Regions from separate parts of the Streptomyces sp. SLBN-31 genome, predicted to be linked through region 2. Evidence: riboswitches for the same ligand, from Rfam matches in the RefSeq annotation. Region 2 holds a riboswitch; each other region holds the start of a gene.
The links. Region 2 has a riboswitch for S-adenosylmethionine ahead of FBY22_RS31895 (aminotransferase class V-fold PLP-dependent enzyme). Riboswitches for the same ligand answer to the same signal wherever they lie in the genome.
Positions count from the first base shown of each region.

Region 1 (10,056 bases), 2.2 Mb from region 2:
GGGGGATTCGACCACGGGGCCCAGCCCGATGTCGCCTCCGCCGCGCGTACGTCCGCGCCCGCTTTCGGGGAGAGTCATGACCGTCACATCACCGGCCGCCCACGTTTCCGTCCGGCCCGCGCCGGCCTTCCGTGGCCGCATCGGCAGGGACGCGCGCAGCGGCCACTACGCCGTTCCCGGCCGCTACCGGCTCCATCTGTCGACCGCGTGTCCCGACGGCCTGCGCATCGCCGTCGCCCACACATTGCTCGGCCTGGACGCCGTCTGTCCGGTGGCCCTCCTGCCCGCCGTCCCCGACTGTCCCGAGGGCGGCCACTCGGCCCTGCGCCCGCTGTACGAGGCGAGCGCGCACCGCTACCCCGGCCCGGCCGCGGCGCCGGTCCTCAGTGACGGCTGGTCAGGGCGGATCGTCAGCACCCATGACCGGGACATCATGCGCGACCTCGCCCACCGCTTCGACACCGGCGGTCCCTCGCTCTACCCGTGCGGCGCGGAGTCGGAGATCGAGGCGGTGGAGCGGATGTGCGTGGAGGGTATCGAGGGGGCGGCGCAGCGGGCCGGGGCCGTGGGCGGAGAGGCAGCGGAATGTGACATGGCCCTGGCCACGCTGCTGGAGACCCTCGGCGCCCTCGACCGCTGGCTGGACGGCCGAACCTACCTGATCCGCGACGAAGTCACCGCCGCCGACGTCGAGTTGTGGGTCGCGCTGATACGGCTCGACACCGTGCACCGGCACCACCTCGACGCCGCCGCGGTCCAGCGCATCGCCGGCCACCCGGCGCTGTGGTCCTACGCCCGCCGTCTGACCGCCCACCCCGCCTTCGGCATCCACCTCAACCTCGACGGCATCGACCGCCGCCACCACGCCCAGTGCCGCGGGCGGGAGGCGGCCGGATCGGCCGTCCAGATGCTCGACTGGGCTGCACACGCGGCCCGTTAGCCGTTCCACCTGGTGGACCGGTGTTGACATACGTTCGGGCAGTTGTCTTGACTACGGCCCAGAACGGTCATGAGTGTCAGCGACAAGCCCTGGCTTGCTGACCGGCAACCCTCGCGCCGCGGTGGGGTGCCCCAGGTGACGACCCGGCCGATGACACGTCGGTAAGCGCGAGGCCCACAGGGCCGGAACAGTGACGGTGACGCCATGTACGCAGCTCCCAGAACGGCCGCACGCCGTTCCCAGGGCTGCGAACCGGCGTACACGAACGTGCTCGTCGCCAACCGCGCCGTCGATCTGCTCCGCGTCAACAGCGCACTGTGTACCGCACCGGGCCGTGCCCGCTGTCGGGGCTGACACCTCCCCGCAGCCCCCGCACTCCCTGACCGACACCGCCCGCGCGGTGTGCCGTCGCCCTTCCCACTCCCGGTCTCCCGCCGCCGTGTGCGTCCCCGCATGCCGGCGTGCCTCCGGGGTGTTCCCACCCAGCCGGAGCCCACCATGAGCGAACCCCCTGGCGCCACCGTCACGTTGCCCGAGGCGCCCAGCGCCGCCCAACCGTCCAAGGCCCTCACCGCCCAGCGAGTGCTGCCGTTGCGACGGCCGGGACGCTGGATCGCCACCGCGATCGTCCTGGTCCTGGTCGCCCAGTTCGTCCACGGACTGGTGACCAACCTGCTCGACCTGTTCGGCTCGGCGCAGACCATGGGCTCCACCTACCCCGGCGACATCGTGCCGCTCCTGCTGGTCGTCACCGTCTGGTACCTGATCCTCACCAGCGTCGTCTCCGTCATCCAGTTCTACGTCGAGCGGCACTACGCCCGCGGCGCCACCCGCAGCCTGCCGCCGGCGCCACTGCAGAAGCTCCGCACCGGTCTCACCGACCTGCGGGCCCGCGTCCGCCGGGAGGCCGCCGTATGACCGCCAAGACCGCCGACGCCGTGGCGGACGTCGAAGCCGCCACCGTCGAGGTGCACGACGTGCACAAGTGGTACGGCACCCACCGGGTCCTGGACGGCGTGGACCTGACCGTCCGCCCCGGCGAGGTCACCGTGATCCTCGGCCCCTCCGGCTCCGGCAAGTCCACCCTGCTGCGGGTCATCAACCACCTGGAGAAGCCCGAGATCGGCCACGTCAGCATCAACGGCGAGCCGATCGGCGTGAAGCGGCAGGGCGACCGGCTGAAGGAGCTGAGCGAGCGGGCCATCCTCACCCAGCGCGGGCGGATCGGGTTCGTCTTCCAGAACTTCAATCTCTTCCCGCACCTGACGGTCCTGGACAACGTGGCCGCGGCCCCGGTTGCCACCGGCCGGCTCGGCAGGCCCGAAGCCCAGGAGCTGGCCCGCGAGCTCCTCGGCCGGGTCGGCCTCGCCGACAGGACCGGCGCCTACCCGCGCCAGCTCTCCGGCGGCCAGCAGCAGCGCGTCGCCATCGCCCGCGCACTGGCCCTGCGCCCCGGCGTCATCCTGTTCGACGAGCCCACCTCCGCCCTGGACCCCGAACTGGTCGGCGAAGTCCTCGCCGTCATACGGGACTTGGCCTCCAGCGGCACCACCCTCGTCATCGTCACCCACGAGATCGGCTTCGCCCGCGAGATCGCCGACCGGGTCGTCTTCATCGACGGCGGCAAGATCATCGAGCAGGGGCCGCCCTCCGAGATCCTCGACGCACCGCGGCACGAGCGGACCAGGGACTTCCTCAGCAAGGTCCTGTGACCCGCCGCCCCCACGACCTCCCCCCACGCCACCACCCTCATCACCGCCCCTGAGCGACAAGGAACGGCCATGCGCACCCACTTCACCCGACGCAGCCCGATACGCGGCATCACCGCGGCGACCGCCGTCGCCTCCCTGGTCACCGGGCTCGCCGCCTGCGGTGGCAACAGCGACGCGGCCACCACCACCGACACCGCCGCCACGTCCGGCGAGGTCGTCATCGGCCAGGCCTCCAACGGCGCCGCCCAGCAGACCACCATCAAGGTCTCCGAGGTCAAGTCGATCAGCTCCGAACTGCCCGCCGCTCTCAAGAAGAGCGGCAAGCTGGAGATCGGCATCGGCGCCCTGCCCGCCGGCTTCCCGCCGCTGGCCTACGTCGGCGGCGACCAGAGAACCCTCACCGGCGCGGAGCCCGACTTCGGTCGCCTGGTCGCCGCGGTCCTCGGCCTCAAGCCCGAGGTGAAGAACTCCACTTGGGAGAACCTCTTCGTCGGCATCGACAGCGGCAAGGTCGACGTGGCGTTCTCCAACGTCACCGACACCGAAGAGCGCAAGAAGAAATACGAGTTCGCCTCCTACCGGCAGGACAACCTCGCCTTCACCGTGCCCAAGAAGAGCACCTGGAACTTCGGCGGCGACTACGAGAACCTCGCCGGCAAGACGATCTCCGTCAGCTCTGGCACCAACCAGGAAAAGATCCTCCTGGAGTGGAAGGCGAAGCTGGCCAAGGAGGGCAAGAAGCTCACCGTCAAGTACTTCCAGGACAGCAACAGCGTCTACCTCGCCCTGTCCAGCGGCAAGATTGACGCGTACCTCGGCCCCAACCCCGGCATCGCCTACCACAACAGCCAGGTCGCGAACACGCCCAACGCCACCCGCACCGCGGGCACCTACTCGGGCGCCGGAGCGAGCCTTCAGGGCCTGATCGCGGCCACCGCCAAGAAGGACAGCGGGCTGGCCAAGCCGCTCGCCGACGCCATCAACTACCTGATCAAGAACGGTCAGTACGCCGAGTGGCTCAAGGCCTACAACCTCTCCAACGAGGCCGTCGCCAAGTCCGAGGTCAACCCGCCCGGACTCCCGCTCGACAACTCCTGACCACCGCGTGTGGGGACTCCACCACCACCTCGCGGTGGAGTCCCCACACGCCGGACATCCCGAGCCGCACACCGGAGACCGCCACACCATGTCCGTCACCACCGTCGACGCCACCTCCTCGCACGTCCTGGACAACCCCGCCTGGGCCGCCCTCACCGGTCCCCACGCCCACTTCGCCGAACGCATCGGCCACGCCGCCCGCTACCACCAGGACGTCGCCCCCTTCCACGCCCTCTCCGACGAGGACGACCCGCGCGCCTGGGCCGACCTGGCCAGTCTCGTCGGCCCCGGTGGCACCGCCGCGGTGCGAGGCGTCACCGAGGCGCCGGACGGCTGGGAGGTCGTCAGCGTCGGACACGGCGTCCAGCTCGTGGACACCTCCCTGCGCGCCGAGCCCGACTCCGAGGCCGTACGCCTCGGCCGCGACGACGTACCCCAGATCCTCGACCTGATCGCCCGCACCGAGCCGGGCCCCTACCGGCGCCGCACCGTCGAGATGGGCACCTACCTCGGCATCCGCCACCGCGGCCGGCTGATCGCCCTGGCCGGCGAGCGGCTGCACCCGCCCGGCTGGACCGAGATCAGCGCCGTGTGCACCGACCCCGACCACCGAGGCCGGGGGCTGGCCACCCGTCTGGTCCGTGCCGTCGCCGCAGGCATCAAGGAGCGCGGAGAACAGCCCTTCCTGCACGCCGCGGCCGCCAACGCGAACGCGATCCGGCTGTACGAGTCGATCGGCTTCACCCTGCGCAGCCGTACGGTCTTCTCGCTCGTCCGGCACACCGGCGCCGCGGCCCTGGAAAGAACGGCATAGCCATGCCGAGCCCCTCTCATCCCGCCTCCAGGAAAGGCACCCTCGTGTCCACAACTCCTCGCACTCCTCTGCACCTTGCCGTCGCCCTCGACGGAACCGGCTGGCATCCCGCCTCCTGGCGTGAGCAAGTCGCCCGCCCCCGCGACCTGTTCACCGCCGGATACTGGGCGGACCTCGTCGCCGAGGCCGAGCGCGGCCTGCTCGACTTCGTCACCTTCGAGGACGGCCTCGCCTTGCAGTCTTCCTCCTACGGCGAACTCGACGGCCGCACCGACCAGGTTCGCGGTCGGCTGGACGCCGTACTGACCGCCGCCCGGATCGCACCCCTGACCCGGCACATCGGCCTGGTGCCGACCGTGATCGCCACCCACACCGAGCCGTTCCACATCTCCAAGGCGATCGCCACCCTCGACTACGTCAGCACCGGCCGCGCAGGCCTACGGGTGCAGATCTCCGCCCGGCCGCACGAGGCCGGCCACTTCGGCCGCCGCGTCTTCCCGCCGATCGACCTGAACGAACTGCGGAGCCCGGCCGGACAAGAACGGCTCACGGACCTCTTCGACGAGGCCGCGGACCACGTCGAGGTCGTGCGCCGGCTCTGGGACAGCTGGGAGGACGACGCGGAGATCCGGGACGCCGCCACCGGACGCTTCATCGACCGCGACAAGCTGCACTACATCGACTTCCAGGGCAAGCACTTCAGTGTCAAGGGACCCTCCATCACCCCGCGCCCGCCCCAGGGCCAGCCCCTGGTCACCGCCCTCGCCCACCAGACCGTTCCCTACCGGCTGTTGGCCCGCCAGGCCGACGTCGGCTACGTCACTCCGCAGGATGCCGCGCACGCCCGGGCGATCGTCGCCGAGATCCGGGCCGAGCAGGAGGCGGCAGGACGGGCCGGTGAACCCCTGCACGTCTTCGGGGACCTGGTGGTCTTCGTGGACGACGAGCAGGCCGCCGCGGAGGACCGGCGCGCACGGCTCGACGCCCTCGCGGGTGAGCCGTATACCAGCGACGCCCGCATCTTCGCCGGCACTCCCGCTCAACTCGCTGATCTGTTGCAGGAGGTGTCGGAGGAAGGGCTGAGCGGGTTCCGGCTGCGGCCCGCCGTAGCCGGACACGACCTGCCCGCCATCACCCGCGGCCTGGTCCCCGAACTCCAGCGCCGGGGTGTCTTCCGCACCGCCTACGAAGCCGACACCCTGCGCGGCCTGTTGGGCCTCGCGCGCCCCGCCAACCGCTATGCCGCCGTCTGAGCCGGAAGGACCCCGCCGACATGACCAGTAAGCCTCTGAAGCAGATCCACCTGGCCGCCCACTTCCCCGGCGTCAACAACACCACCGTGTGGAGCGACCCGAGGGCCGGCAGCCACATCGAGTTCAGCTCCTTCGCCCACTTCGCCCGCACCGCCGAACGCGCCAGGTTCGACTTCCTGTTCCTCGCCGAGGGACTGCGACTGCGCGAACAGGGCGGAAAGATCTACGACCTGGACGTCGTCGGCCGTCCCGACACCTTCACCGTCCTGGCCGCGCTCGCCGCCGTCACCGAGCACCTCGGCCTGACCGGCACCATCAACTCGACCTTCAACGAGCCCTACGAGGTCGCCCGCCAGTTCGCCGGCCTCGACCACCTCTCCGGCGGCCGCGCCGCCTGGAATGTCGTCACCTCCTGGGACGCCTTCACCGGCGAGAACTTCCGCCGCGGTGGCTTTCTGCCGCAACAGGAGCGCTACTCCCGCGCCAAGGAGTTCCTGGCCACCGCGAACGAGCTCTTCGACTCCTGGCACGGCGACGAGATCGTTGCCGACCAGGCCAACGGCGTCTTCCTGCGCGACGCGAAAGCCGGCGCCTTCGCCCACACCGGACAACACTTCGACATCCACGGCCAGTTCAACGTGCCGCGCTCCCCGCAGGGCCGCCCAGTCATCTTCCAGGCAGGCGACTCCGAGGAGGGACGCGAGTTCGCCGCCTCCAGTGCCGACGCCGTCTTCAGCCGGCACGCCACCCTGGAGGCAGGTCAGGCCTTCTACACGGACGTCAAGAACCGCCTCGCCAAGTACGGCCGCCGCCACGACCAGTTGCTGATCCTGCCCGCTGCCTCCTTCGCACTCGCCGACACCGACGCCGAGGCCGAGGAACTTGCCAGGGAGGTGCGCCGCCAACAGGTCAGCGGCGCCACCGCCCTCAAGCACCTGGAGTTCGTCTGGAACCGGGACCTGTCCTCCTACGACCCGGAAGGGCCGCTGCCCGACATCGACCCGGACGTCAGCGACAACCACATCTCCAAGGGCCGTGCCCAGGTGCGCATGTACCGCGACCCGCTGGCCACCGCCCGCGAGTGGCGGGAGCTGGCCGCCGCCAACAACTGGTCCATCCGCGACCTGGTCATCAACACCGGCAACCGGCAGACCTTCGTCGGCTCCCCGGCGACCATCGCCAGGACCATCAACGACTACGTCCAGGCCGACACCGCCGACGGCTTCATCCTCGTACCGCACATCACCCCCACCGGCCTCGACGACTTCGCCTACAAGGTCGTCCCGCTCCTGCAGGAACGAGGCGTCTTCCGCACCGAGTACGAGGGCCCCACCCTCCGCCACCACCTGGGGCTCGCGCACCCCGACGCCGTCGACGACCGGGTCGCGTCGTGAAGTTTCACGCCGACGCCGGAGGCCTGCCCGATGCCTCGCACCGCGCCTCCCTCGAGTTGTTCCAGTCCCACGTCGCCCCCGTGCTGCGGCGCGAGGTCCCGGGCCCACCGTTCGTGCGGGACCCCGTGCTTCCGACGCAGCCACTCACCCAGGAGTCCGTCCATGTCTGACATCGCCCTCGGCGTCCTCGATCTGGTCCCCATCCCGTCCGGCTCGACGGCGGCCGATGCCCTGCGCAACTCGATCGACCTCGCGCAGCAGGCCGAGCGCCTGGGATACGCCCGTTACTGGTTCGCCGAGCACCACCTCAACCCGGGCGTGGCCGGAACCTCACCCGCCGTCGTCCTGGCCCTGACCGCTTCCGCCACCTCGACGATCCGGCTCGGTTCCGGAGCCGTACAACTCGGGCACCGCACCGCGCTGTCCACCGTGGAGGAGTTCGGCCTGCTCGACGCGCTGCACCCGGGCCGCTTCGATCTGGGCCTCGGCCGCTCCGGGGGCCGCCCGCCGGGGCAGTCGGACGCCCCGCCGCCCACGACGACCCAGGTCGTCGACGGCCGTGCCCCGAACGGCCTGCTGATCCCGCCTCCCTTCTCCTTCGCGCAGCTGCTCGGCTCTCCCCGCATCGCCCTGCAGCGCCGGCTCCTCCTCCTGCCGGGCGCCGAATCGCAGGACTACACCGAGCAGATCGACGACATCCTCGCCCTGCTCGCCGGCACCTACCGTTCCCCGGAGGGCGTCGAAGCGCACGTCGTGCCCGGAGAGGGCGCCGACGTCGAGGTGTGGATCCTGGGCAGCAGCGGCGGCCAGAGCGCCGCCGTGGCGGGCCGCAACGGCCTGCGGTTCGCGGCGAACTACCACGTCAGCCCCGCCACGGTCCTGGAGGCGGTGGAGGGCTACCGGGCCTACTTCCAGCCCTCCGAGGTCTTGAACAAGCCCTACGTCAGCGTTTCGGCCGACGTCGTCGTGGCCGACGACGACGCCACCGCCCGCGAACTCGCCACCGGCTACGGACCGTGGGTGCGCAGCATCCGCACCGCCGAGGGCGCCATCGAGTTCCCCACGCCGCAGGAAGCGCGCGCCCGCACCTGGACCGACGAGGACCGGGCCCTTGTCCAGGACCGGCTCGACACCCAGTTCGTCGGCTCGCCGGGCCGGGTCGCCGACCAGCTGGAACAGCTCCAGGAGGCCACGGGCGCGGACGAGTTGCTCATCACGACGATCACCCACGACCACAAGGACAGGGTCCGCTCGTACGAACTGCTCGCGGAGGAATGGCGCCGAAGGGGCCACTCGTCCCAGTCACCGAGCTGACGCTCACGCGTGTCCCCGAGGAAGTTCACCCGACCAACCGAAAGGTCCTGTCATGGCCACCATCCTGTCCGTCTCCGGCAGCCCCTCCGCGACCTCCCGCACCGGACGGCTGCTTCGCCACCTCGACCAGCGGCTCGCCGCCCAGGGGCACGAGGTGGTTCCGCTGGACGTGCGCACGCTCCCACCGGAGGCCCTGCTGCACGCCGACTTCGGCCATCCCGCGATAGCCCGGGCCGCGGCCCTGTTCGAGCAGGCGGAGGGCGTCGTGATCGGCACCCCCGTCTACAAGGCCGCCTACTCCGGGCTGCTGAAGGCGCTGCTGGACCTGCTGCCGCAGTACGCGCTGGTGGGCAAGACCGTCCTGCCGCTGGCCACCGGTGGCAGCACGGCCCATGTCCTGGCCATCGACTACGCCCTGCGCCCGGTCCTCGCCTCCATGGGCCCCGCCCACATCACCCCGGGCTGGTTCACCCTCGACAAGGACATCACGGTGGGCGACGACGGCACGCTGACCGTCGCGCCGGGCTCGGCCGAGGCGCTGCTCCAGGTCACCGACCAGTTCTCGGCCGCGCTGGGCGGTCGTACGACGTTGCTGGCGGCCGCCGGATGAGTGGCGCGACGGCACTGGGGGGCGATGCCGAGTCCCTGCACGGCCCGGCGCGATCCCTCACCTTTCACTGGTTCCTGCCCACCAACGGCGACAGCCGCCATGTCGTCGGCGGCGGTCACGGCACCCCCGCCACCGCTTCCGGACGGGACCGGCCGCCGACGGTCGCCTACCTCAGCCGGATCGCCGGCGCCGCGGAGGATCTGGGCTTCGTCGGCGTGCTCACCCCGACCGGCGCCTGGTGCGAGGACGCGTGGCTGACCACCGCGATGGTCAGCCGGCACACCGAGCGACTGAAGTTCCTGGTCGCCTTCCGCCCCGGCTTCGTCTCGCCCACGCTGGCCGCCCAGATGGCCTCCACCTTCCAGCGGCAGAGCGGCGGACGGCTGCTGCTGAACGTCGTCACCGGTGGCGAGAGCCATGAGCAACGGGCCTACGGCGACTTCCTCGACAAGGAGGCGCGGTACCGCCGTACCGGCGAATTCCTCCGCATCGTACGGGAGTTGTGGGAGGGCAAGACCGTCAACCTGCACGGTGGGCATCTCCGGGCCGAGGACGCCAGGCTGGCGCGGGTGCCCGACCCGGTTCCGGAGGTGTACTTCGGCGGGTCCTCGCCGATCGCCGGTGAGGTCGCCGCGCGGCACGCCGACGTCTACCTCACCTGGGGCGAGCCGCCCGCCCAGGTAGCCGAGAAGATCTCCTGGGTGAGGGGACTGGCCGCCGCGGAGGGCCGCACCCTGCGCTTCGGTATCCGGCTGCACGTCATCAGCCGCGACACCTCCGAGCAGGCGTGGGCGGAGGCCGACCGGCTCCTCGCCGGCTTCGACCCGGAGACCGTGAAAGCCGTGCAGGCCGGACTCGCCCGCAGCGAGTCCGAGGGACAGCGGCGCATGCTGGCTCTGCACGGCGGCGGCAACCGGGAGG
Region 1 is NZ_VFNC01000002.1:419,111-429,166, reverse strand. It holds gene FBY22_RS21900 (glutathione S-transferase C-terminal domain-containing protein) at 77-940, shown strand; SAM riboswitch class IV at 1,006-1,114, shown strand; gene FBY22_RS21895 (hypothetical protein) at 1,439-1,858, shown strand; gene FBY22_RS21890 (amino acid ABC transporter ATP-binding protein) at 1,855-2,652, shown strand; gene FBY22_RS21885 (ABC transporter substrate-binding protein) at 2,722-3,750, shown strand; gene FBY22_RS21880 (GNAT family N-acetyltransferase) at 3,839-4,564, shown strand; gene FBY22_RS21875 (LLM class flavin-dependent oxidoreductase) at 4,609-5,817, shown strand; gene FBY22_RS21870 (NtaA/DmoA family FMN-dependent monooxygenase) at 5,838-7,211, shown strand; gene FBY22_RS43975 (hypothetical protein) at 7,208-7,381, shown strand; gene FBY22_RS21865 (LLM class flavin-dependent oxidoreductase) at 7,374-8,525, shown strand; gene ssuE (NADPH-dependent FMN reductase) at 8,578-9,135, shown strand; gene FBY22_RS21855 (LLM class flavin-dependent oxidoreductase) at 9,132-10,056, shown strand, end outside.
Region 1: linked by a shared signal. The riboswitch ahead of FBY22_RS21895 (hypothetical protein) and the one ahead of FBY22_RS31895 (aminotransferase class V-fold PLP-dependent enzyme) in region 2 are both predicted to bind S-adenosylmethionine.

Region 2 (10,056 bases):
TTCGATCAGCAAGATCCCCGGGGTCGAGGCCACGGACACGCACGTGGCGTTCCGCACCTACTCCCAGCACGACCTGGAGGCGGCGTTCGCGATCGGCCTCGACTCCTGACCGCCGCCTCCCGACCCCGTCCGGTCAGACCGCCGGCACGCAGCGGCCGTCCTGCGTGCGGTACGTCCACTTCGCGCCGGCGCTCACCAGTTCCCTGACGGCGCCGACGAAGCGCTCGACGTGCTCGTCCGGGGTGCCCGCGCCGAAGCTGACCCGGATCGCGTTCAGGGACTTCTCGCCGGGCGCGGCCTCAGGGGCGCCGCACTCGCCCTGGGTCTGGGGTGCGGAGCCGAGCAGGGTGCGGACCAGGGGGTGGGCGCAGAAGAGGCCGTCGCGGACGCCGATGCCGTACTCGGCGGAGAGGGCCGCGGCGAAGTGGGAGCTGTTCCAGCCCTCGACGACGAAGGAGATGACGCCGACCCGGTCGGCGTCGTCGCCGAAGAGGGACAGCACCTTCACCTGCGGGACCTCGGCCAGCCCCGCCCGTACCTTGCCGATCAGGTACCGCTCGCGGGCCACCAGGGTGTCGAAGCCGGCCTCCGTGAGGGCCTTGCAGGCCGACGCGACGGCGTAGGCGCCGATGACGTTCGGGGAGCCGGCCTCGTGGCGGGCCGCGCTCTCGTGCCACTCCACGTCCACTCCCCCGTCCTCGCGGCGGGTGACCTTGCGGCTGGCGCCGCCGCCCGCGAGGTAGGGGTCGGCCTCGCGCAGCCAGTCGGCGCGACCGGCCAGCACGCCGGCCCCGAAGGGGGCGTACAGCTTGTGGCCGGAGAAGGCGACCCAGTCGACGTCCAGGTCGCGGACGGAGACGGGGTGGTGCGGGGCGAGCTGGGCGGCGTCCAGGACGATGCGGGCGCCGTGCGCGTGGGCCGCCGCGGCCAGCTCACGCACCGGCCACCGCTCGCCGGTGACGTTCGAGGCGCCGGTGACGCAGACCAGGGCCGGGCCGTAGGGGTCGCGCCCGGCGAGGGCGCGCTCCAGCGTCTCCACGGCCTGTGCCGGGGTGCGCGGGGCGTCGAGGTAGGTGACGTGGGCGTCCTGCCAGGGCAGCAGGCTCGCGTGGTGCTCGGTCTCGAAGACGAAGACCTGGCAGCCGGCCGGCAGGGCGCGGGCGAGGAGGTTGAGGGAGTCCGTCGTCGAGCGGGTGAAGACCAGCTGGTCCTCGGCACGGCAGTCGAGGAACTCGGCGACCGTCCTGCGGGCGTTCTCGAAGAGGTCGGTGGACAGCTGGGAGAGGTAGCCGGCACCGCGGTGGACGCTGCCGTAGTACGGGGCGTAGGCCGCGACGTCGTCCCAGACGCGCTGCAGGGCGGGCGCGCTGGCCGCGCAGTCGAGCGCCGCGTAGGTCACCTCGCCACCGGTGACGAGCGGGACGGTGACATCCCCGCCCAGAACGGGCAGAGGGGCACAAACGGTCTGGGTGGAGGCAGCGGTGGAGACAGACATGGGGGAACTCCCGTGAAAGGGCACGCGCGTGCGGGCCGGAAAGAGAAGAGGGGTGCGCGGAGGGGGGCTCTGCGGCCCTATCGCATTCGCTTGCTCACGGAAGACTCCTCGACGACCAGGATCCCCGGTTCGTGAGGGATCCGCGCTTGCCGCAGACCTCGCTGCCTACGGCCTGGTCTTCACCCGGGGCACCCCGCCACGGACGGAGGGTTGCCGGACAGTCGGCCGGGGCCTCATGACTGTCACTCATGACCTGGTACAGGAACGTACGTGAAGTGATCGCGGTCCCGCAACCCGAGTCCGGATGACGGGACCGCGCGCTGCACACGCCCTACGCGTTGCTGGCGGCCACCCAGCGCTCCAGCGCCCGCTTGGCCGCACCGGAGTCGATGGACTCGGCGGCCTTCGCCATGCCCGCCCCCAACTGATCGGCCAGAGAGGCCTCCGTCGGCTGCAGGGCCACCAGGGCGGCCGCCGAGTTCAGCAGGACGGCGTCCCGCACGGGACCCGTCTCGCCGTCCAGGAGCCGCCGGGCGACCTCCGCGTTGTACGACGGGTCCCCGCCCCGCAGCGCCTCCACCGGCACCAGGTCCAGGCCGACGTCACGGGGGTCGAAGGTCTCCTCGGTGACCTTGCCGTCCCGGACGATCCAGACGCGCGACGTGGCCGTCGTCGTCAGCTCGTCGAGGCCGTCGTCGCCGCGGAAGACCAGGGAGGAGTTGCCGCGCTCGGCGAAGACTCCGGCCACGATCGGCGCCATGCGCGGATCGGCCACACCCACCGCCTGCGCCCGCACCTTGGCGGGGTTGGTCAGCGGGCCGAGCGCGTTGAAGACCGTACGGATGCCCAACTGGCCTCGGGCGGCGCCCACATGACGCAGCGCCGGATGGAACTTGATGGCGAAGCAGAAGGTGATCCCGGCCTCCTGGGCCACCTCGGGGACCCGCTTCACGGGCAGCTCCAGGTTGACGCCCAGCTTCTCCAGGACGTCGGACGCCCCGGACGCCGAGGACGCGGCCCGGTTGCCGTGCTTGACCACCCGCGCACCCGTGCCCGCGACGACGATCGACGACATCGTGGAGATGTTCACCGTCTTCGCGCCGTCGCCCCCGGTGCCGACGATGTCCACGGTCGGGCCCGGCACCTCGATGACGTTCGCGTGCTCGTACATCGTGCGGACCAGGCCGTTGATCTCCTCGACCGTCTCGCCCTTGGCCCGCATCGCCACCACGAAGCCGGCGATCTGGGCGTCGGTCGCCTCGCCGCGCATCATGAGGTCCATCGCCCAGGCCGTGTCGTCGGTGGACAGGTCCTTGCCGCTCAGCAGGCCGTTCAGCAGCAGGGGCCAGGAACGGCCCGCCGCGGTGTCGCCTCCAGCGGGGGTCACAGCGCTCATGGGGCCGCTCCTGATGGTCGTAGACGTGTCGTGGGCGTAACGCAGTGTGTGCCCACCCTATCCAGGCACGGGCATCGCGAAGGGCCCCCGTCCGGAGAACGGACGGGGGCCCTTGGTGCGCGTGGCGAGCGCAGCGATCAGTGGTGGCCGTGGCCGCTCGTGATCTCCTTGTACTCCTCGACGGTCGGCTTCGGGATCTGGGACTCCTCGCCGAAGTACGCCTCGCTGAGCTTGGCGCGCAGCTTGTGGGAGCCCTTCACCTTGCGCTCGACGCCGTTCTCGTCGACCGTCGGGCCGAGTTCGAGCGGCTTGTACTGGTCGTGCGCCGTGAGGGTGTGCAGCGCCTCCTGGCTGAGCGGCTCGTGCACCTCGATGAACTCACCGTGCGGCAGGCGCTTGATGATGCCGGACTCGCGACCGTGCAGCACCTTGTCCTTGTCCCGGCGCTGCAGGCCGAGGCAGATCCGCTTGGTGGCGACGAAGGTGAGCACCGGCACGACGAAGAAGCCGACGCGCACGAACCAGGTGATCGCGTTGATCGACAGCTGGAAGTGCGTGGCCCACAGGTCGTTGCCGCCACCGATCATCAGCACGAAGTACCAGGAGATCCACGCGGCACCGAACGCGGTACGCGTCGGGGCGTTGCGCGGACGGTCCAGGATGTGGTGCTCGCGCTTGTCGCCGGTGACCCAGGACTCGATGAACGGGTAGACCGCGATCGCGACCAGGACGAGCGGGAAGATCACCAGCGGGATGAACACGCCCAGGACGAGCGTGTGGCCCCAGAGGTTGATCTCCCAGCCCGGCATCGTACGGATCAGGCCCTCGGAGAAGCCCATGTACCAGTCGGGCTGGGCGCCGGTGGACACCTGGTCCGGACGGTAGGGGCCCATGGCCCAGATCGGGTTGATCGAGGCGATCGCCGCGATGGCCGTGATGACACCGAAGACCAGGAAGAAGAAGCCGCCGGCCTTCGCCATGTACACCGGCAGCAGCGGCATGCCGACGACGTTGTTGTTCGTCTTTCCGGGACCCGCGAACTGCGTGTGCTTGTGGTAGAAGACCAGGATCAGGTGGCCCACCATCAGGCCCAGCATGAGGCCCGGCAGCAGCAGGATGTGGACCGAGTAGAACCGGGCCACGAAGTCGCCGCCCGGGAACTCGCCGCCGAACAGGAACATCGACAGGTACGTGCCGACGACCGGCACGGACAGGATCGCGCCCTCCATGAAGCGGACACCGGTGCCGGAGAGCAGGTCGTCCGGGAGCGAGTAACCGGTGAAGCCGGTGAACATGCCCAGGACGAGCAGCAGGAAACCGAACAGCCAGTTGACCTCACGCGGCTTGCGGAACGCACCGGTGAAGAACACGCGCATCATGTGCACGAACATGCCGGCGAGGAAGATCAGCGCGGCCCAGTGGTGGATCTGCCGGATCAGCAGACCACCGCGCACGTCGAAGGAGATGTGCAGGGTCGAGTTAAACGCCTCGGACATCATCTGACCCTGCAGCGGGATGTAGCTGCCGTGGTACTCCACCTCGTTCATCGACGGGTGGAAGAACAGCGTCAGGTACACACCCGTGAGGATGAGGATGATGAAGCTGTACATGCACACTTCGCCCAACATGAACGACCAGTGGTCGGGGAAGATCTTGCGCATGTTGGTCTTGGCGAGGGAGTAGATCCCCAGCCGGCCGTCGGCCCAGTCGGCGACGCGCTCGCCGGCCGGCGCTTTGCCGCGCCGGGCCTCGGTGTTGTGGTTGGTGCTCATCCGCGCTCCCAGAAGGCAGGACCGACGGGCTCCTCGAAGTCGCCGAGCGCTTCGAGGTAACCGTCACTGTTCACGCCGATGCGCAGCTGCGGCAGGGCGTGACCGGCGGGGCCGAAGATCACCCGGGCACCGTCGGAGAGGTCGAAGGTGGACTGGTGGCAGGGGCACAGCACGTGGTGCGTCTGCTGCTCGTACAGGGAGATCGGGCAACCGACGTGGGTGCAGATCTTCGAGTACGCGACGATGCCCTGGTAGGACCAGTCGAGCTCCTGCTTGTCCTTGATGTTCTCCGGCTGGAGCCGGACGATCATCAGGGCCGCCTTGGCGATCTCGGTCTGGAAGTTCTCGTCCTTCTCCTCCAGGCCCTCGGGCTTGGCGAAGGTCAGCGAGCCGACCGCGACGTCGGAGGGACGCAGCGGCTCGTTGGTGTTCATGTTGACGAGAAGCTTGCCCTTGGACCAGAGCGTGTGGCGGAGCTTGGTGCCCGGCAGCGGACCGAGGTCGCGCAGCAGCATGACGCCGGAGAGCGGGAACAGGGCCAGCGCGCCGAACATCGTGTTGCGGATCAGCTTGCGGCGACCGAGCGCGGACTCCTTGGCGCCCTGCTTGAAGTCGGCCATGACCTTGGCCTTGACCTCGGGCGAGGCCTCGATCGGGTGCCGCTCGTCCGCGACCTCCACGTCGGACATCAGGGTGCGGGCCCAGTGGACCGCGCCCGCGCCGATCGCGAACAGGGCCAGACCGAGGGTCAGGCCGAGCGCGAAGTTCAGCGCGTTGATGTGGCCGATCGGGAAGACGTAGATGGCCTTGTCGTGCGGGATCGCCACGTAGGAGGCGATGAAGCCGATCGTGGCCAGCATCGAGACCGTGAACAGCATGGCCACCGTGCGCTCGGACCGCCTGGCGGCCCGCTCGTCGATGTCCTGGATCCGGTGCTCGTGGGGCGGCAGACCGGGGTCGGCGAACGGGTCCTTCTCGTCCGCGATCCCTACGGCGCCGTGCACGTCCTGCTCAGCGGGCAGGTTCTCTTCTGGAATGTCTTGGCTACTCATGACTTCTTGGCCTTTGCGGTCCGAGCGGCGACCCAGACGGCGACCGCGATCAGCGCGCCGAGTCCGAAGATCCAGGCGAACAGGCCCTCGGAGACCGGGCCCAGACCGCCCAGCTCAAGGCCGCCGGGGCTCTCGGTGTCGTCTCCGTTGACCGCGTTCAGGTACGCGATGATGTCCTTCTTGTTCTGCTCCGACAGCGTGGTGTCGGGGAACGACGGCATGTTCTGCGGGCCGGTCTGCATGGCCTCGTAGATGTGCTTCGGCGCGACACCCTCGAGGTTCGGCGCGAACTTGCCGTGCGTGAGCGCACCGCCCTTGCCGGTGAAGTTGTGGCACTGCGCGCAGTTGGTGCGGAACAGCTCGCCGCCCTTGGCGATGTCGGCACCGTCGGGGCCGTACTGCGCCTTCGTCGGGACGGACGGGCCGGCGCCCAGGGAGGAGATGTACGCGGCGAGCTGGTCGATCTCGGCCTGCGTGTAGATGACCTTCTTCTTCGGGACCTGCGCGCCCGGCTGCTGGGCCGGCATACGGCCGGTGCCGACCTGGAAGTCGACGGCCGCGGCGCCCACACCCACCAGGCTCGGACCGTCGGTGGTGCCCTGACCGCCGGTTCCGTGGCAGGTTGCGCAGCCCACGGAGTAGAGCTTCTTGCCCTCGTCGATGGCAAGGGACTGGGCGGTGTCATCGGCCTGCGCCTTGCTCGCGGGTGCGAACACGGCGTACAGCCCCCCGGTGCATGCCAGCGCGAGGAGTAGGACGACGAGCGCCGCCATCGGATGGCGTCGTCGTGCGGAGAGCTTTTTCACGGATTACCCCGGTGTCAGGATCTTCTGCGTCGATGCTTTTGGGTTGTGCGCCGCGCGGGCGCACGCGGGACGGGCCCCGCTACTTGATCAGGTAGATCGTGGCGAAGAGGCCGATCCACACGACATCGACGAAGTGCCAGTAGTAGGACACGACGATGGCCGCGGTCGCCTGCTCGTGGGTGAACCTCTTGGCCGCGTAGGTGCGGCCGAGGACGAACAGGAAGGCGATGAGGCCGCCTGTCACGTGCATGCCGTGGAAGCCGGTGGTCAGGTAGAACACCGAGCCGTACGGGTCGGAGGACAGGGAGAGCCCGTCCTTCTTCACCAGCTCCGTGTACTCGTAGATCTGACCGCCGATGAAGATCGCACCCATGACGAAGGTGATGATGAACCAGCCCCGGAGCTTCTTCACGTCCCCGCGCTCGGCGGCGAAGACGCCGAGCTGACAGGTGAGTGAGGAGAGCACCAGGATCGTGGTGTTCGTCGCGGAGAACGGAAGGTTGAGATGGCTCGCCATCTCCTTCCAGTGATCCGGACCGGTCACCGATCGAAGGGTGAAGTACATCGCGAAGAGGGCCGCGAAGAACATCAGCTCGGAACTCAGCCAGATGATGGTTCCGACGCTGGTGAGGTTCGGCCGGTTGACCGACGGGTGCGCGTGCCCGGTTTCTACTGTCGTTGCTGTCGCCACGACCGACATTATGTCGGTCGCTTATCCCGCCCTCACTCCGGGGGGTGCCGTTCGGAGTGTTGCTCCCTTCGATACCGGTGTTGACGTGGTGTTGAACGGAGTAACATCCGCCGCAACGGGCCTTTCCGTACGACGCAGACGTCTCGGAGGAACAATGCAGCCGACCGCCACCGTGCTGGTCTACAGCGACGACTCCAACACTCGCGAGCAGGTTCGGCTGGCGACCGGGCGCAGGCCCGCGCCGGACGTCCCGGTGGTGGAGTTCGTGGAGTGCGCGACTCCGGCCGCCGTCATCAAGGAGCTGGACAAGGGCGGCATCGACGTCTGCGTCCTGGACGGCGAGGCCGTGCCGATGGGCGGCATGGGCCTGTGCCGGCAGCTCAAGGACGAGGTCTTCGACTGCCCGCCGGTGCTGCTGCTGATCGGCCGGCCGCAGGACGCCTGGCTGGCCACGTGGAGCCGTGCGGACGCCGCGGTGACGCTGCCGGTGGATCCCGTGGAGTTCGCCTCGGCCCTGGCCTCCCTGATGCGCGCCAGGAGCCTTCGGCAGAGCGCGTAGGGACCCCGTCCTCCTCAGACGTTCTCCGGCCGCAGCCGGGCCCGCTCGGCCGGGCTCGGCCCGTCCAGTGTCCCGGCGACCAGCGCGCTGCCCTTGCGCCAGTTCGTCCAGGGCAGGTTCCAGTCGCCGAAGCCGTTGCCGAAGGGCTCCATCGTGTTGCCCTGGGAGTTGACGACCTTGACGACGTCGCCCTGGCGGACGTGGTCGAAGAACCACTCGGCGTTGTCGGTGCTCATGCCGGTGCAGCCGTGGGAGACGTTCGCGTAGCCCTGGGAGCCCACCGACCAGGGGGCGGCGTGGACGTACTCACCGCTCCAGGTGACGCGGGTGGCGTAGTACACGGGCAGGTCGTACGAGTCCGCCGAGCCCTCGGCGATGCCCACGGTGGTACCGCGCATACGTACGTACTGTTGCTTCTCCAGTACCACCTTGACGCCGTTGCGGGTGTCGAAGCCGGGCTTGCCGGTGGTGACCGGGATCTGCTTGACCACCTCGTCGTTCTTGTAGAACGTCAGGGAGTGCGACGAGGCGTCCGTGACGGCGATGACGCGGTCGCCGATGGTGAGCTTCAGGGGCTTGGACTTCGCGCCCCACAGCCGGTCGCCGATCTTGACGCCGTCGAGGTCGCTGCGGACCGAGACGGTCGCGTGGGCGGGCCAGTACTCCTTGGGGCGGTAGTGGAGCTCCTTGTCGTCCACCCAGTGCCAGGCGCCCTGCACGGCGGGCACGGAGTCGACCCTGAGGGCCCGTTCGACGACTGCCCGCTGCGCCTTGTCCGCGACCGGGTTGCTCAGCTTGGCGGTGACGGGCTGGCCCACCCCGTACGTGCCCGAGTCCGGGCCGAAGGTGACCGTCAGCCGCTTCTTGGTGGTGGGCTTGCTGGTGTCGAAGGCCAGGACCTTGCGGCCGGGCGCCCCGTCGCCGTCCTCGGTGCTCACGCGGAGCGTGTAGTGGGCGTTGGCGGCCAGCGGGGAGGTGCTGTGCCACCGGGTGCCGTCGGCGGAGAGTTCGCCCGTCACGTAGCGCCCTGTGGCGTCCACGGCGGTGACGTCGGTGATGCGGCCGTCGCCGTCCCGGGCGGTGACCTCCAGGGGCTTGTCCGGGTCGGCCTTCTTCCGGTCGCCGGAGGGCCCGTTGAAGGAGATCTGGTCCGACGCGTCGTACGGCTTCGAGGTCAGCGGGTTGCCGCCGCTGCCGCAAGCGGTGACGCCCGCGCCGAGGGCGATCACCAGCAGCGTGCAGCTGACGACGGTGCGGGTGCGCGGAGATGTGTTCATGACCTCGACGCTAGGGAGCGGGGTCGAGCACGGCGCGCCGGATGAGGCGTACGGGGGAACGGTACTGCTGCAAACGAGGGAGCCCGGACCCTCCTGACGGAGTGTCCGGGCTCCTGACGCGTCCTTCGCGTGCTACTGGGTGCGGTTCTCACCGCGGTAGTACTCGAAGACCCAGCCGTACAGGCCGACCAGGATGACCGGCGCCGAGAAGTACAGCAGCCACCAGCCGATCGCGACCGACAGGAAGGCCAGCGCACCGCCCACGCCGAGAGCCAGCGGCTGCCAGCTGTGCGGGCTGAAGAACCCGACCTCGCCGGCGTCGTCCGCGACGTCGGCATCCCTGTTGTCCTGCGCGCCCACGTCGACCCGCCGGGCGGTGAAGCCCAGGTAGAAGCCGACCATGATGCTCAGACCGAAGGCCAGGAAAAGGGCCGTGGTGCCGGCCGGCTCCTTCGACCACACGCCATAGACGACCGCCATGACGAGCAGGAAGACGCTCAGCCACATGAACATCTTGCCCTGGATCTTCACTTGCCGGCCTCCTTGCCACCAGCCAGAGCCTTCTCACCGTGAGGCGCGTTCTCGAGCTGGTCGAGAGCGGCGATCTCCGGGTGGTGAAGGTCGAACGCCGGGGATTCACTGCGGATCCGCGGCAGCGTGAGGAAGTTGTGCCGCGGGGGCGGGCAAGAGGTCGCCCACTCCAGCGAACGGCCGTAGCCCCACGGGTCGTCGACGCCGACCGGCTTGCCGTACTTGGCGGTCTTCCACACGTTGTAGAGGAACGGCAGGATCGACATGCCGAGCAGGAACGAGCCGATCGTCGAGACCGTGTTCAGGGCCGTGAAGCCGTCGGCCGCCAGATAGTCGGCGTAACGACGGGGCATGCCCTCCGCGCCCAGCCAGTGCTGCACCAGGAACGTGGTGTGGAAGCCGATGAACAGCGTCCAGAACGTGATCTTGCCGAGGCGCTCGTCGAGCATCTTGCCGGTCATCTTCGGCCACCAGAAG
Region 2 is NZ_VFNC01000002.1:2,585,017-2,595,072, forward strand. It holds gene FBY22_RS31890 (Lrp/AsnC family transcriptional regulator) at 1-109, shown strand, start outside; gene FBY22_RS31895 (aminotransferase class V-fold PLP-dependent enzyme) at 134-1,495, opposite strand; SAM riboswitch class IV at 1,633-1,749, opposite strand; gene trpD (anthranilate phosphoribosyltransferase) at 1,827-2,891, opposite strand; gene FBY22_RS31905 (cytochrome bc complex cytochrome b subunit) at 3,029-4,663, opposite strand; gene FBY22_RS31910 (ubiquinol-cytochrome c reductase iron-sulfur subunit) at 4,660-5,715, opposite strand; gene FBY22_RS31915 (c-type cytochrome) at 5,712-6,521, opposite strand; gene FBY22_RS31920 (heme-copper oxidase subunit III) at 6,601-7,221, opposite strand; gene FBY22_RS31925 (hypothetical protein) at 7,367-7,771, shown strand; gene FBY22_RS31930 (Ig-like domain-containing protein) at 7,786-9,048, opposite strand; gene FBY22_RS31935 (cytochrome c oxidase subunit 4) at 9,181-9,579, opposite strand; gene ctaD (cytochrome c oxidase subunit I) at 9,576-10,056, opposite strand, start outside.

Region 3 (10,056 bases), on a different contig from region 2:
GTCGCCTCCGTGGCGGTGGTCACCGGCCGGCCGGCCGAGGTCGCCGTCCGGCACGGCGGTTTCGCGGGCGTCCCGGGCCTGGAGCACCTGGTGGTCCTCGGCCACTACGGCGCCGAGCGCTGGGACGCGGTCAGCGGCGAGGTCGGCGCGCCCGCCCCGCACCCCGGCGTCGCCGCCGTCCGCGCCGAACTGCCGGGCCTGCTGGAGCGGTCCGGGGCCGGACAGGGCGCGTGGATCGAGGAGAAGGGCGGGTTCGCGGTCGCCGTGCACACCCGCCGCGCCGCCGACCCCCAGGCCGCCTTCGAGGCCCTGCGCGAGCCGCTGACCGCCCTGGCCACCCGCCACGGGCTGATCGTCGAGCCGGGCCGTCTCGTCCTGGAGCTGCGCCCGCCGGGCATGGACAAGGGCGTGGCGCTCACCCGGTACGTCCGCGAGACCGGCGCGTCGGCGGTGCTGTACGCGGGCGACGACCTGGGCGACCTGCCGGCCTACGCGGCGGTGGACTCACTGCGCTCCGAGGGCACGCCGGGGCTGCTGGTGTGCAGCGGCAGCGACGAGGTGACGGAGCTGAGCCGGAGGGCGGACCTGGTGGTCGACGGACCGGCCGGAGTGGTCCGCCTGCTGTCCGCCCTCACCGCTCAACTCGGCTGACACCTGCGGCTGACACCTGCGGCTGACACCTGCGGTTGACGCCTGCGGTTGACGCCTGCGGTTGACGCCTGCTCTCGCAGCGCGGCTCGTTTGACGGTTGCGCGCGGCGCCGCTCGGTCGATGTCTGTTCTCGCCGCGAGGCTCGGCTGACGGCTGCCCGCTGCGGGGTTCGGTCGATGTCTGTTCTTGCGGCGCGGCTCGTTTGACGGCTGCGCGCGGCGCGGCTCGGCTGACAGCTGCCCGCTGCGGGGTTCGGCCGGTGTCTGTTGTCGCGGCTCAACCCGGATGGCCGACAAGCGCGTTCAGCTGGTCCAGGAACCACTGCGCCGGGGGCAGCGCGGTCGCCGAGGCGGCCAGCCGCTTGGCGCGCTCGGCGCGTTCCCCGGCCGGCATGGTCAGCGCGGTGTGCAGGGCGCGCGCCGTGCCGATCACGTCGTAGGGGTTCACCGTCACCGCGTCCTCGGCCAGCTCCTCGTACGCCCCCGCCTCCCGGGACAGCACCAGCACGCACCCCTCGTCGGAGACGACCGGGACCTCCTTGGCGACCAGGTTCATGCCGTCCCGGATGGGGTTGACGAGGGCCACATCGGCCAGCCGGTAGGCCGCCAGGGAGCGGGCGAAGTCGTCCTTCACATGGAGCACGACCGGGGTCCAGCCGGGCGTTCTGTACCGGGAGTTGATCTCCTCCGCCACGCGCTGCACCTCGGCGGTGTAGTCCCGGTAGACCGCCAGGTCCTGCCGGGAGGGGTAGGCGAAGGCCACGTGCACCACCCGCTCGCGCCACTCCGGGTGGTCCTCCAGCAGCTGCCGGTAGGCCAGCAGCCCGCGCACGATGTTCTTCGACAGCTCGGTCCGGTCGACCCGCACGATCGCTTTGCGGCCCGCCCCGATCTCCTCCCGCAGGGCCGCCACCCGCTCTTCGACGTCGGCCTCGTGGGACCGGTTCCGCAGGAAGTCGGCGTCCGCGCCGAGACCGTGCACACCGACGCGTGTCTCCCCGAGGCCGCCCACGAGCGCCGTACACGCCGTGAACGCCTCCGCCCAGCGGCGGGTCAGGAAGCCCAGCCGGTCGGCGCCGAGCATGCCGCGCAGCAGCTGCTCGGCGATGTCGTCGGGCAGCATCCGGAAGTACTCCACCGGCGCCCACGGCGTGTGCGAGAAGTGCGCGATCCTGAGGTCCGGCCGCAGCTCCCGCAGCATCCCCGGCACCAGGCACAGGTGGTAGTCCTGCACCAGCACCGCCGCGCCCTCCGCCGCCTCCTGGGCCAGCGCCTCGGCGAAGGCACGGTTGTACGTCTCGTACGACGCCCACTGCCGCCGGAACTCAGCGTCGAAGACCGGCTCCAGCGGCGTCTGGTACAGCATGTGGTGGACGAACCAGAGCACGGAGTTGGCGATGCCGTTGTAGGCGTCGGCGTGCACGTCGGCCGGGACGTCGAGCATCCGCACGCCGGGCTCGCCCTCCCCGCGCCGCACCGCCTCCCGGTCGCCGTCGGACAGCGCGGAGCACACCCACAGCGCGCCCGCGTCGGGACCGATCGCCGACAGGCCGGAGACCAGCCCGCCGCCGCCCCGCTTGGCGGCCAGCGAGCCGTCCGGCTGGAGTGTGTACGAGACCGGGCCGCGGTTGGACGCGACCAGTACCTGAGGGGCAGCGTCGTGCGAGGAAGCCATACGCCTCAACGTAGCCCGGTCCACAAACGCATAAACGTAACGACCACCCGGTCCGCGTATGCCCTACGCCACCTTGCGGCTCGCATACTCCGCGATCTCCGTCATCGGCGGCCGCTCCTCCGTGTCCACGGAGTAGGTGCGCGGCTCGAAGCCGTCCGTGCCCCGTTCGAACTGGGTGAGGGAGGGACGGACGAGATGGCCGCGGGCCAGGCGGAGCTGGGCCGTGCGGTAGATGGCCGCCGCCATCCGGCCGAGGGCCTGGCCGTCCTGGTGGCGGTGCTTGCGGACGCCTACGTCGACCTGGGCGAGCGCGTCCAGGCCCACCAGATGCAGGGCGTCGACCAGCATGCCCAGCTCGACCCCGTACCCGACGGGGAACGGCAGCTGTTCCAGCAGGCTGCGCCGGGCCGCGTACTCGCCGCCCAGCGGCTGCACGAAGCCGGCCAGCTGCGGCCAGTGCATGTTGAGCAGGGGGCGGGCCATCAGCTCGGTGACCCGGCCACCCTGTCCCTGCGCCCCGCCGAGGGGACGGTCGTACATGCCCTTGACCAGGTCGATCCCGGGGTCGGTGAGCAGCGGGCCGACGATCCCGGAGACGAAGTCGGAGGAGAACTCCTTCAGGTCGGCGTCGATGAAGCAGACGATGTCCCCGGTCGTGACCAGCAGCGAGCGCCACAGGACCTCGCCCTTGCCGGGGACCGTCGAGATGCGGGGCAGGATGTCGTCGCGGTGCACTACCCGCGCGCCGGCCGCCGCGGCGACCTGGGACGTGCGGTCGGTGGAACCGGAGTCGACGACCACGATCTCGTCGACGAGCGGGACCTGCTGCATCAGGTCGTGGCGGATGATCGCGACGATGTCGCCGACCGTCTCCTCCTCGTTGAGCGCGGGCAGCACGACACTGACCGACTGGCCCGTGCGCTGTTTCGCGGCGAGGATCTGGTGCAGCGGGCGGTCGGTGACGGACCAGGAGTGGGTGCTCAGCCAGCGCTCGACTTCTTCCAGCACGTAGGCGGCTCCTCTGCGTTCTCTCGGCGAAAGGACCGGATTGTGATCCATCTCGCGGTTCGGACGGCTATCTCAACTGTCCTGGCCTTCGGTTACAGTCTTGAACAACGCTGATGACCATCGCATGTCGGGGGTCGTCTCGCGTTCAACGAGTTCAACAACCACATACCGCTCATCCAGAGGGGCAGAGGGATACGGCCCGATGAAGCCCCGGCAACCCTCCAGCCGGTCTCGTAGATCAACGTTGATCATTCCGCGAGGCTCCCGGCTAGGGAAGGTGCCAAATCCGTCTCACGGCGAGATGCGTCGTGAGGAAGATGAGGAGAAAGGGCCTCGCCTCACATGGCTGCGCAGACTGTTGCAAGCACCACCGACTCCACGACCGTAGACCTCGGGCCCGCCTCGGCGCTTTCCTGCCGCGAGTGCGGTCACCGGGTGCCGCTCGGCCCGGTCTTCGCCTGCGAGGAGTGTTTCGGCCCGCTCGAGATCGCGTACGACTTCTCGGCCTACGACACCGAGGAGCTCCGCAAGCGCATCGAGGCGGGACCCGCGAACATCTGGCGCTACGCGCCGCTGCTGCCCGTCCCGGCGGACGTGGCGGACAAGCCGAACATCAACCCCGGCTGGACCAAGCTCGTCAAGGCCGAAAACCTGGCGCGCGAGCTGGGTGTCACCGGCGGACTGTACGTGAAGGACGACTCCGGCAACCCGACGCACTCCTTCAAGGACCGCGTCGTCGCCCAGGCCCTGGAGGCCGCGCGCGCCTTCGGCTTCACCACGCTCTCCTGCTCCTCCACCGGCAACCTCGCGGGTGCCGTCGGCGCCGCCGCGGCCCGCGCCGGCTTCCGGTCCTGCGTGTTCATCCCGCACGACCTGGAGCAGGGCAAGGTCGTCATGGCCGCGGTCTACGGCGGCGAGCTCGTGGGCATCGAGGGCAACTACGACGACGTGAACCGCTTCTGCTCCGAGCTGATCGGCGACCCGGCCGGCGAGGGATGGGGCTTCGTCAACGTCAACCTGCGGCCCTACTACGCGGAAGGGTCCAAGACCCTGGCGTACGAGATCTGCGAGCAGCTCGGCTGGAAGCTCCCCGACCAGCTCGTGGTCCCCATCGCCTCCGGCTCGCAGCTGACGAAGATCGACAAGGGGCTGCAGGAGCTGATCAAGCTCGGGCTCGTCGAGGACAAGCCGTACAAGATCTTCGGGGCTCAGGCCGAGGGGTGCTCGCCGGTGTCGGTCGCCTACAAGGCGGGCCACGACGTGGTGCGGCCGCAGAAGCCGAACACCATCGCCAAGTCCCTGGCCATCGGCAACCCGGCCGACGGGCCGTACGTCCTGGACATCGCGCGCCGCACGGGCGGTGCCGTGGAGGACGTGAACGACGAGCAGGTCGTCGACGCCATCAAGCTGCTGGCCCGCACCGAGGGCATCTTCGCCGAGACCGCCGGCGGCGTGACCGTGGGCGTGACGCGCAAGCTCATCGAGAACGGCGTGCTGGACCCGGCCCTGACCACGGTCGTGCTGAACACCGGCGACGGCCTCAAGACGCTGGATGCGGTGGCAGGCACGGGGTTGACTGCGACCATTCGCCCCAACCTCGATTCGTTCCGCGAGGCCGGGCTCGCCTAGCCGATCTTTCGACTGCGGGCCGGTGGGGGCTGGTCGCGCCCACGCGGCGGTAGCCGCACACCGAACACAGCCCCGCGCCCCTGGGGCGCTTACCTGACCGGAGGTCTTGAACATGAGCGTGTCCGTCCGCATCCCCACCATCCTGCGCACCTACACCGGCGGCCAGGCCGAGGTGAGCGCCGAGGGTGCCACCCTCGCCGAGGTCATCGCCGACCTGGAGAAGAACCACACCGGCATCGCCGCCCGCGTCCTGGACGACCAGGGCAAGCTGCGCCGCTTCGTCAACGTGTACGTCAACGACGACGACGTGCGGTTCGAGCAGGGACTGGAGACGGCGACCCCGGACGGTGCGGGCGTGTCGATCATCCCGGCCGTCGCCGGGGGCTGACCGAATGACCGATCATTACCTTCGGTAACGCCGGTTACGAAGAGTTCATCGAATTGCCCCCTCCGTAAGAGAAGCGGAGGGGGCAATTCAGTGTGGTTGAGCGCGGTACAGTTGGGGAACGCGCTGCTGATCTCCGGATCGGGAGCCCAGAATTCCTGCCGCGTGCCCGTCGAGATGCAGCCAAAGTGTGCATGCCTTTCGCGGCTTTTGTTCCTTTTATGGAGCCCGACTTGCCCTGAATTCGGGCGAATTCTCACTACATTCCGGACCCCTGCCGTCCAGAATTCTCGTCCGATTGACCTGTTGCAGACGGCAGTTGGACAGATACATTCAGCCGCGGTCGACGCGTTCCGGCGCACGCCCCCAAACCGTGGGGGGTGAGGTCTGACCCGGATCCGCGAAGTGCGGATCTGTGCAAGGGCCAGTAATAGGGGAGTTAGGCATGGCTCAGGGCACCGTCAAGTGGTTCAACGCGGAGAAGGGGTACGGCTTCATCGCGGTCGACGGTGGTGCGGATGTTTTCGTCCACTACAGCGCCATCCAGATGGACGGGTACCGCACCCTGGAAGAGGGCCAGCGGGTCGATTTCGAGATCTCGCAGGGCCAGAAGGGGCCGCAGGCGGACATGGTCCGACTGGCGACCAGCTGAAGCACGCGCCGGGTAGACAGCAGCGTCGTTCTTCTTTTCTTCGGAGGGCTCGTACCCCATGGGGAGTCATGGGTGCGGGCCCTCCGGCATGCCCGCGCTCCGCACGGCCCGACGCGCTCCGTCTGCGCCCCCCGCGCCCGGCGCTCCGGGGGCTCAGTCCACGGGAGGCGCTTGCACTCGGCAGGGGCGAGTGCTAATCATTGGCGTTAGCACTCTGAAGGTGAGAGTGACAAAGAAGGACCGGGTCGGTGAGGCCCGCAGGCCGGGTGGGGCAAGGAACCCACGGGTCGGCGAGCCGTCCGTCGCGGGCGCGGGCGCGGTCCGAAGGAATCACCCCCAGTCCTGGAGGGACCACTTCACATGGCCAAGATCATCGCGTTCGACGAGGAGGCGCGGCGCGGCCTCGAGCGCGGCATGAACCAGCTCGCGGACGCCGTGAAGGTGACGCTCGGCCCCAAGGGCCGCAACGTCGTCCTCGAGAAGAAGTGGGGCGCCCCCACGATCACCAACGATGGTGTCTCCATCGCCAAGGAGATCGAGCTCGAGGACCCGTACGAGAAGATCGGCGCCGAGCTGGTCAAGGAAGTCGCCAAGAAGACGGACGACGTCGCCGGTGACGGTACGACCACGGCGACCGTTCTCGCCCAGGCCCTGGTCAAGGAGGGCCTGCGCAACGTAGCCGCCGGCGCCAACCCGATGGCCCTCAAGCGCGGTATCGAGAAGGCCGTCGAGGCCGTCTCCGGTGCCCTGCTGGAGCAGGCGAAGGATGTCGAGACCAAGGAGCAGATCGCTTCGACGGCCTCCATCTCCGCCGCCGACACCCAGATCGGCGAGCTCATCGCCGAGGCCATGGACAAGGTCGGCAAGGAAGGCGTCATCACCGTCGAGGAGTCCCAGACCTTCGGTCTGGAGCTGGAGCTCACCGAGGGTATGCGCTTCGACAAGGGCTACATCTCGGCGTACTTCGCCACCGACATGGAGCGTATGGAGGCCGTCCTCGACGACCCGTACATCCTGATCGCCAACTCCAAGATCTCCTCGGTCAAGGACCTGCTCCCGCTGCTGGAGAAGGTCATGCAGTCGGGCAAGCCGCTGCTGATCATCGCCGAGGACGTCGAGGGCGAGGCCCTGTCGACCCTGGTCGTCAACAAGATCCGCGGCACCTTCAAGTCCGTCGCCGTCAAGGCCCCGGGCTTCGGCGACCGCCGCAAGGCCATGCTCGGCGACATCGCCATCCTCACGGGCGGCGAGGTCATCTCCGAGGAGGTCGGCCTCAAGCTGGAGAACGCCACCCTCGACCTGCTGGGCAAGGCCCGCAAGGTAGTCATCACCAAGGACGAGACCACCATCGTCGACGGTGCCGGTGCCAGCGACCAGGTCGCGGGCCGCGTGAACCAGATCCGCGCCGAGATCGAGAACAGCGACTCGGACTACGACCGCGAGAAGCTGCAGGAGCGCCTGGCGAAGCTCGCCGGCGGTGTCGCGGTCATCAAGGCCGGTGCCGCCACCGAGGTGGAGCTCAAGGAGCGCAAGCACCGCATCGAGGACGCCGTCCGCAACGCGAAGGCCGCCGTCGAGGAGGGCATCGTCGCCGGTGGTGGCGTCGCGCTCATCCAGGCGTCCAGCGTCTTCGAGAAGCTGGACCTCGAGGGTGACGAGGCGACCGGCGCCAACGCCGTGCGCATCGCGCTCGAGGCCCCGCTGAAGCAGATCGCCGTCAACGCCGGCCTCGAGGGCGGCGTCGTGGTGGAGAAGGTCCGCAACCTCACCCCGGGTCACGGCCTCAACGCCGCGACCGGCGAGTACGTCGACCTGGTCAAGGAAGGCATCATCGACCCGGCGAAGGTCACGCGCTCTGCCCTGCAGAACGCCGCCTCCATCGCCGCGCTCTTCCTCACCACCGAGGCCGTCATCGCCGACAAGCCGGAGAAGGCCGCCGCGCCCGCCGGTGGCGGCATGCCGGGCGGTGACATGGACTTCTGATCCGCCTGACGGCTGATCAACGTCCCTAAGGAGGGCGGCACTTCCTGCTCCGGCAGGCGGTGCCGCCCTTCGGCGTGTCCGGGGTCACAGGGCGGCCGGAAATGCGGTGACGCGTGCGGCGGTTGACGCTGAAGCAGTGTCTATGCGTATGCACATACCGAGGAGTACCCCCGCGTGACCGCCACCACCTCCCGCGCCGCCGAGATCCTGTCCCGGCCCACCGCGATCAACGGCCTGACCGTCCCCAACCGCATCGTGATGGCGCCGATGACCCGCCAGTTCTCCCCTGGCGGCATCCCCGGCGAGGACGTGGTCTCGTACTACGCCCGCCGCGCCGCCGCCGGCGTCGGTCTGATCGTCACCGAGGGCACCTATGTCGGCCACGAGTCCGCCGGGCAGAGCGACCGCGTCCCGCGCTTCCACGGCGAGCAGCAACTGGCGGGCTGGCAGCGGGTCGCCGAGGCGGTGCACGCGGCGGGCGGCACGATCGTGCCGCAGCTGTGGCACATCGGCATGGTCCGCGAGCAGGGCGACCCGCCCTTCCCCGACGCCCCCGCCGTCGGCCCCTCCGGCCTGGTCACCGCCGGTGCCGAGCCGACCGGCCGGGCGATGACCCAGCGCGACGTGGACGACGTCATCGGCGCGTTCGCCGAGGCCGCCGCGGCCGCCGAGCGCATCGGCTTCGACGGCGTGGAGATCCACGGCGCGCACGGCTACCTGGTCGACCAGTTCCTGTGGGCGGGGACGAACCACCGCACGGACGCGTACGGCGGTGACCTCGTCGCCCGTGCGAAGTTCGCGGCGGAGATCGTCGCGGCCGTGCGGGAGACCGTGTCGCCCGAGTTCCCGATCATCTTCCGCTACTCGCAGTGGAAGCAGCAGGACTACACCGCTCGGCTCGCCGAGACCCCCGAGGAGCTGGAGGCGATCCTCGCCCCGCTGGCGGCGGCGGGCGTCGACGCGTTCCACGCCTCCACCCGGCGTTACTGGCTGCCCGAGTTCGACGGCGCCGACCTGAACCTGGCCGGCTGGACGAAGAAGCTGACCGGCAAGCAGGTGATCACCGTCGGGTCCGTCGGGCTCGACGGCGACTTCATCCGCGGGTTCGCAGGCGAGGGATCGCCGGTACGGGGCATCGACGACCTGCTCGACCGGCTGGAGAGCGACGAGTACGACCTCGTGGCCGTGGGGCGGGCCCTGCTGCAGGACCCGGAGTGGGCCGCGAAGGTGCTGGCCGGCCGCTTCGACGAGCTGAAGCCCTACGACGCGGCGGCGCTGAAGTCCCTGAGCTGAACGGCGACTCCGCGCCGACCGCCGACCGCGGCCGGCGCGGAGTGCGCGGGTTTGCTTGATTCCAGCAAGCTTGTTCGTTTGAGTGGACCGGCAGCCCCGCATCCCCACCCGTGAGGAGCCGACGATGACGACAGCGGAAGGTCCGGTCGTACGCACCGGAGCCGGCGCGGTGCGAGGACGTCTGGAGGGCGGGCTGGCCGTCTTCCGGGGCGTGCCGTTCGCCGAACCGCCGGTGGGTGAGCTCCGGTTCCAGGCGCCGCGGCCCGTGCGGGCCTGGGACGGGGTACGGGAGGCGTACGCGTTCGGGCCGCCGCCCCCGCAGGATCTCGGTATCCAGGGCCGCAGGGGCGTGCTGGACGCGCCCGACGGCGACGACTGGCTCACCGTCAACGTCTGGACCCCGCAGGCCGATCCGGCCGCGCTCCGTCCGGTGATGGTGTGGATCTACGGCGGCGCCTACAAACTGGGCCACTCCGGCAGCCCCGGCTACGACGCCCAGCGCATCGCGCGCGACGGCGACCTGGTCGTCGTCACCCTCAACTACCGGGTCGGCGTGGAGGGGTTCGCGAGCATCGAGGGGGCGCCCGCCAACCGGGGCCTGCTCGACCAGGTCGCCGCCCTCGAGTGGGTACGGGACAACATCACGGCGTTCGGCGGCGACCCCGGGCGGGTGACCGTGTTCGGGGAGTCGGCGGGCGCGGGGTCGGTGGCGGCGCTGCTGGCCATGCCGAGGGCGCGGGGGCTGTTCGGGCGGGCGATCGCCCAGAGCGTGCCGGGCACC
Region 3 is NZ_VFNC01000003.1:345,595-355,650, reverse strand. It holds gene otsB (trehalose-phosphatase) at 1-651, shown strand, start outside; gene FBY22_RS39090 (trehalose-6-phosphate synthase) at 928-2,325, opposite strand; gene FBY22_RS39085 (glucosyl-3-phosphoglycerate synthase) at 2,389-3,333, opposite strand; SAM riboswitch class I at 3,503-3,657, shown strand; gene thrC (threonine synthase) at 3,676-4,962, shown strand; gene FBY22_RS39075 (MoaD/ThiS family protein) at 5,075-5,350, shown strand; gene FBY22_RS39070 (cold-shock protein) at 5,793-5,999, shown strand; gene groL (chaperonin GroEL) at 6,360-7,982, shown strand; gene FBY22_RS39060 (NADH:flavin oxidoreductase) at 8,157-9,275, shown strand; gene FBY22_RS39055 (carboxylesterase/lipase family protein) at 9,400-10,056, shown strand, end outside.
Region 3: linked by a shared signal. The riboswitch ahead of thrC (threonine synthase) and the one ahead of FBY22_RS31895 (aminotransferase class V-fold PLP-dependent enzyme) in region 2 are both predicted to bind S-adenosylmethionine.